DNA from 2 places in the Oceanobacillus sp. FSL K6-2867 genome. Region 2 is predicted to be linked to the other one. Evidence: predicted binding sites of a transcription regulator. Region 2 holds the regulator's gene; the other holds the start of a gene.
What was found. The regulator CtsR, encoded in region 2, represses protease genes until heat stress. The targets are predictions, from matches to a motif close to ATGGTCAATAAAGGTCAAACA.
Positions count from the first base shown of each region.

Region 1 (3,406 bases), 1.7 Mb from region 2:
CTCGTCCGTAAAAAAATGAAATTGAAGAAGAATAATGTATATATTGTACGGATGAAAGATGATGTGGAGCCCTTTTTGGAGGACTTGGATATTATCCATGAGCCCTATAAGGTTGTTCGTACAATTTCCAAAAAATATTTGGAAAGCGGATGCTGCCGAAGGTCCTATTTACGCGGTGCGTTTCTTGCAGGAGGTTCAATTAACAATCCAGAAACCTCATCCTACCATCTTGAAATATCTAACTTCTATCAGGATCATAATGATGCATTATGTGAATTATTGAATGCGTTTGACTTACGTGCCCGTACATTGGAAAGAAAGAACGGATATATTGTTTATATTAAGGAAGCTGAGAAAATCACGGAGTTTTTAAGCATTATTGGTGCGCATAATGCACTGTTTAAATTTGAGGATGTCCGAATCGTAAGAGATATGCGGAACTCTGTCAACCGATTAGTTAATTGCGAAACAGCCAATTTAAATAAAACAATAGGAGCGGCATTCAGACAAATTGAAAATATTAAGCTGATAGATAAAACAGTTGGTTTAGATCAACTGCCTGAGAAATTACAGGAAATTGCCAAGCTTCGTGTCCAGCATGAGGATGTCTCCTTAAAGGAGTTAGGAGAATTAGTAGCAAGTGGCAAGATTTCCAAATCAGGAGTGAATCATCGATTGAAAAAAATTGATGACTTTGCAGATAAAATACGACGCGGGGAAACAATCTTAAAGAATTAGTAAGTAAATTAGTACATTCGTTTTGCTATTCGTGTTATAATACTGATAATTCAAAGGATTACCGTTTAATTGAAATAAAGGCAGAAATTTTATAAGCAGATAGGAAAGTATATTACTTTTCTATCTGCATAAAAAAGTGAAAGAAAATTTCTGTCATGTTTTTATATGATAGCGTTTTCTAAAATGAGGAGGATGGACGATTTGATTGAAAGGTCGGTTAAGGTGGAATTGGAGACAGGTTTGCAGGCTAGACCAGCAGCACAATTTGTACAGGAAGCGAATCGCTATTCTGCAAATATATTTCTAGAGAAAGATGGAAAAAAAGTAAATGCAAAAAGTATAATGGGCCTAATGAGTCTTGCAATTACAAAGGGCGAAGATATTGTATTAATTGGTGATGGCGCTGATGAACAGATCGCTGTAGATCATCTCATTTCGTTTGTTGCAAAACCTTAGAGGCAGGATTGGAGATAAATGCTATATAAAGAGCCTGCGGGAACAAAATAATGTTCTCGCAGGCTCAAAAGTTTATTGTTGCTTATTTTTCTTCTTTACGCTCTAAAATTTTGTCAATCAAACCATATTCTACAGATGCTTGTGCAGTCATAAAGTTATCCCGCTCTGTATCACGCTCAATTACTTCTAATGGTTGACCTGTTTTTTCGGCCATAATTTCATTCATTCTGCGCTTAATTTCAATAATACGCTTCGCATGAATTTCAATATCTGTTGCCTGTCCTTGAGTTCCACCTAAAGGCTGGTGAATCATAATTTCACTATTAGGCAATGCATAGCGTTTTCCTTTTTCACCAGCAGTAAGTAAGAACGCACCCATTGATGCTGCCATGCCGATACAAATTGTAGATACATCTGGCTTGATGAAATTCATCGTATCGTAAATTGCCATACCAGCTGTAATGGATCCACCCGGTGAGTTAATGTATAATGAAATATCTTTGTCTGGATCTTCTGCTTCAAGGAAAAGCAATTGGGCTACAATCGAGTTAGCCACATTGTCGTCAATTCCACTTCCTAGTAAAATAATGCGGTCTTTCAGTAAACGTGAGTAAATATCATATGCGCGCTCTCCACGGTTGGTTTGTTCAATAACTGTAGGTACTAAATTCATTGTAAATCCTCCTTTAGTCTGTAACATCGTACACCCACTTTTATGGATATAATTTCATAATAGCTGAATGGTCAATAAAGGTCAAACAAAAAGAAATGTATTTCTTAAAAATCTATACTCCATGATACCCTTATTTTTGCATTATAAACCTTTTTATTAAGTTAAGCATCAATATAGGGAGTTTGATAAATAAAAGCCGAGTAAGAAATTTGCATTTTCATTTCTTACTCGGCTTTTATTATATCACTGCTAATTATTAGCTAACTATATAGAATAGTATGTTGCTTAATCTGATTTCATGTTCTTAAAAAGCGTTTCTATTTGAGCATGAAAGGTGATGATTTCATTTAATCGTTCTGTTAGGTTTGTTTGCTCATCTAGTGTTAATTCACGGCTGCTTTGTTTTATATAGTAGTTGTTTATTTCTTCCAGGGAACTTTTTTGACGGCGGGCTATGTCGATCCATTTCCTCTGAAAGGAAGTCATAAATGTTTTAAATAGTTGGGAATCAGCTTGGTATAAGTCTTTTCGTACACCCTTTTTCCATACACGTGTAACAAGGTTTAATTCGGCCAGACTTCGGATGTTCGTGCTAATAGATGCTTTGCTTTTTCCTAATGCTTCTGCCATCTCATCTAATGTCAGGGTCTCTTCTGATAAATAAAGATATGCAAACAATCTTGCCTCTAAGGTTGTTAATCCAAACAATTCAATTGTCTTTGAGAATTCGATCATGATATTTACTATTATATTATCGTTCGTGTGAAGCTTCTCCATAGCATCCTCCTATACATCCCCAATAAAAGCATACATGAAAATAGCAAGTATTAAAAATATGCTGTTAGGTAGTATTTTGGAGCAAATAAGCGGAAATAAACGAATAATCAAGGTGAAGTTCATGCAATTTAAATTGTACGTATAAAACATACAAAAACAACCGAATTTAAAGTTTGTGGTTAAAAATTGAAAGGTTTATAGTTATAAAGTGACTAATTGCTGTTCGGGTATAAGTGGCTTTTCTTTTATTGAGAAATATTTCTTTTAAATTACAAATAATGTTATAGGTATCAATAAAATACTGCGCACTTTACGGAGTGAAAGCTTTGGCGAAAAGCCAATTTTCTAATGGCTTCTGACTGGTAGAAAAGTATTAAGACTATTAACGTACGTCATTAAGTGCAAATGCAAAACTAAAAAAGAGGTGAGAAAGCATGCCAATAATTGAGGCGAAAAATCTATCGAAGGTTTTTGGTAAAAATAAAAAACAAGCATTAAAATTATTGGATAAAGGTTTAACAAAAGAACAGATTTTAAAAGAAACTGGTAGTACGGTTGGTGTAAACCGTGCATCTTTTTCGGTTGAAGCCGGTGAAATCTTTGTCATTATGGGACTTTCCGGGAGTGGTAAATCAACATTAGTCCGCTTGCTTAATCGATTAATTGAACCAACGGAAGGAAATATTTTAATTGATGGCGAAGATTTATCGAAAATGGATAAGAATTCACTTCGTCAGGTGCGGAGAGAGAAATTAAGCATGG
Region 1 covers NZ_CP150144.1:3,645,657-3,649,062, forward strand. Annotated here, with positions in the region: gene whiA (DNA-binding protein WhiA) at 1-738, shown strand, start outside; gene NSQ77_RS17585 (HPr family phosphocarrier protein) at 940-1,194, shown strand; gene clpP (ATP-dependent Clp endopeptidase proteolytic subunit ClpP) at 1,277-1,867, opposite strand; gene NSQ77_RS17595 (MarR family transcriptional regulator) at 2,153-2,644, opposite strand; gene NSQ77_RS17600 (glycine betaine/L-proline ABC transporter ATP-binding protein) at 3,079-3,406, shown strand, end outside.
Region 1: a site for CtsR is predicted at 1,935-1,955, ahead of clpP (ATP-dependent Clp endopeptidase proteolytic subunit ClpP). Genes of this name have one in related genera too.

Region 2 (3,406 bases):
TGAAAAATGTTACCGAGCGCCTCACTGCCTTCTCCATAGATCCCTCGGACAACAAGGCCCAGCTGACTGATTGCAGGAATCATCCGGTTAATTTGCTTTGTCATCGATAAGGCAGGAAGATGCATCATAACAGACGCCCGCATCCCTGTTCCTACATTTGTTGGACAACTTGTTAAATAACCTTTCGTTTCATCGTATGCATAATTTACCTTCTCTTCAATCCAATCATCAAATTGGAATGCCTCTTCCAGTGCCTTTTTTAATTGTAACCCTGGAAAATAAAGCTGAATACGAATATGGTCCTCTTCATTTATCATGACGGAAACCTGCTCATTTTGCGAAATCATAACAGCAGCATGCTCATCATGCTTCACTAAATGAGGACTAATTAAATGCTTTTCCACCAGTACACGCTTTTCTACAGGCGACAAGTCTTTAATAGATACAAATTCTAGATTTTCATAGCTTTGAAAGTTTTGATGTTCATATTCTTTCTTAAAAAAACTACGAATTTTATCCAACTTTTCATTTTCGCCAAGTATTGGGTATGTTGCATTGGCAAAGTTCCGTGCTAAACGAATTCTGCTGCTCATCACAATATCGTTATCAGGCCCTTGCTGGTACATCCAAGGGCTAAGCGCTTCTTTGATAAAATGCTCTAAGCTCAAGACTCATCACCTGCTTCCGGCTCTTTATCCCCTTTTTCCAATGCCCTTATTTTATCACGAACATTTGCAGCCTCTTCAAAAGCTTCCGCCTCAATCAACTGCTGCAACTCTTCGCGATAGTTTTTCAGCTGTTTTTTTAATTGTAAGCCACTGCCAGCACGTTTTGGAATTTTTCCAAAATGTTTCGTATTGCCAGAGTGAACCCTGCGAAATATCGGCTCTAATTTGGAAGCGAAGGATTCATAGCAATGCGCACAGCCAAACTTACCAACTTGCTTAAACTTTGCAAACGTCATTCCACAATTCGAACATTGCAGCTCTTTTACTTGGTTTATTTGATTTTCGCTCATGTTGGTCATATTAAAATTATCAAAATTAAATAAACCTGTTAGTAAATCGTGAAGCGAATAACCTTCCTCCGGATATGTGATATATCCCTTCTTCTTGGCACATGTCTCACACATACTTACCTTTGTTTCTTGCCCATTAATTACCTGTTTTACATGCAGTGTGGCTGGGCGTTCATGACATTCCTGGCATTCCAATATCTATTCCCCCTTCACCAAAATTATTTGCAAAATACTGCTTTACTCATTTGCATATTTTAGCGTTAAAAGCATTTTGGATAATATGCGAGCACGTAATTCATCTCTTAATGGAAGTTGAAAAGCTAATGTCGTACGATCAATTGCACTAAGCATAATCTTTGCCTCACGCTTTGTGATAATACCTTCCTCCAATAGACGTTCCAAAACATCAATAGACGATCGCTGAGAAACAGAACCATCAATCATCTGGATAATTTCATCAATAAGTTCAGACTTATCCTGATGCTTTATTCGCATGATACGAATATAGCCACCACCGCCCCGCTTACTCTCTACTATATACCCTTTTTCTACAGTAAAACGCGTATTAATGACATAATTTATTTGAGAAGGAACACACTGAAACTGATCTGCAATTTCACTTCGCTTAATCTCAATTGCATTCTGCCCCTTCGCCTGCAGAACCTTTTTCAGATACTGTTCAATTACATCCGAAATATTGCTCATCTGCCCTACACCTTTCTGTATGAATTATCCAGCATGTTATTCTTTTGACTTTGACTATCTTTGACTATAATCTTATTATACGTCAAAACGGAGGAGATGCAAACTACTTATATATATCTTAGACAAAATTTACAAAAACGAAACCAAAAACCTTACACAAATTATCTATGTAAGGTTTTTTGGAATTTCATTATTTATTTAATTCAGAGATACTCTTTATGCCCTGAAGCTGCGAAATCTCTTCAAAAATCTTAATAAGATGCTGCCTATCTTTCCGATTCATTTTTATATAAAATTTCCTTAAACTGCTTTCTTGTCTAATAATCTCAATATTTGTAATGGAAAAGTGGTGTTTTTCAAGTATCTCCAGCACCTTATTAATTTCAATCGTTTCATCAACCACCAATTCGATAAACATAGTAGTTCTTGATCTAGGAAATATTCTTTCAATATGATTTAGGAAAATCAGACTGATTAATATAATTAGCGTTGTGAAAATAGCAACACTATACATTCCTGCGCCTACCACAAGGCCAATTCCAGCCACAGTCCAGATAGAAGCTGCTGTAGTCAAGCCTCGGACAGTTCCACCATAAACAATAATCGTCCCGGCTCCAAGAAAACCAATCCCACTAATAACGTAGGAAGGAATACGTGCAGGATCAAAACGTATATTATCATTTACTTCATTAAATGCACTAAAGCCAAACAGGGATAATATCATCATTAAACAAGCACCCACACCAACAAGAATATGCGTGCGGAACCCAGCGGAATGATTGTTAATCTCCCGTTCAAAACCGATTAAACCAGATAATACAAGTGCAACAAGCAACCTGGTAACCATTAATAAAAAGTCTTCTCCTAATAGTTGATCTGTCCATGATTGCAATGATTATCCCCCCTTTTAAAGAGTTACTATCTATTTTTATTCTATTTCTATATAAAAATGAATCATTTTAGCATATGTTAGAACCATCCAATAAAATACCTTACTCTGGGCTCATTCCTTATTACAATGCTTTTTAAACTTTGCTAAGTATATATGAGAGATGAAAATAAAAGAAAGTTTACTGGTTTACTTACCGCAAAAAATGCAATTTTTTACTTGAATGTCGAAAATTCAATTTAACTTATAAAACATGTCAAATCATTTGGCTCTTTATCTCACTAAGTAATAATTAAGTAATCTTATGTCAAATAAGGCATTTTAAAAGGTATTTTTGTACATTTCTAAAACATGTAAGAGCTTGCCTCTGTTATATATTTCTACATGAGGTACACCAGTATTGCATACGGCAACATAATCCTCAATTTGAATATGATTATTATTTACTTTCCTAATCATATATTGATTACCCTCATATACCCCATATCGGAAATTATCTAATGCAATAAAATCATGAATTACTTTGTAGATTTCTAAATCCATTATTTCTGATTCAAGAAACTGCCTTATAATATCCATCAAACCCCTTCTTTATAAATAAACCGCTTTTATTGTCTTTCAAGTATCTGTAGAAAGATCAAAAAAACGATGCTATTGCATTTATCTATTTCAATACCATCGTTAGCTCTAAACACCATTATCTATTTTTTCTTATAGGAAGGAATCAAGTCAAGGTTATAATATACAAAAAGAGTTAAAATACAATATTTGTATTTTAACTCTTTTTCATCTGC
Region 2 covers NZ_CP150144.1:1,982,804-1,986,209, forward strand. Annotated here, with positions in the region: gene NSQ77_RS09865 (protein arginine kinase) at 1-668, opposite strand, end outside; gene NSQ77_RS09870 (UvrB/UvrC motif-containing protein) at 665-1,213, opposite strand; gene NSQ77_RS09875 (CtsR family transcriptional regulator) at 1,256-1,723, opposite strand; gene NSQ77_RS09880 (MgtC/SapB family protein) at 1,914-2,570, opposite strand; gene NSQ77_RS09885 (hypothetical protein) at 2,934-3,191, opposite strand; rRNA gene rrf (5S ribosomal RNA) at 3,405-3,406, opposite strand, start outside.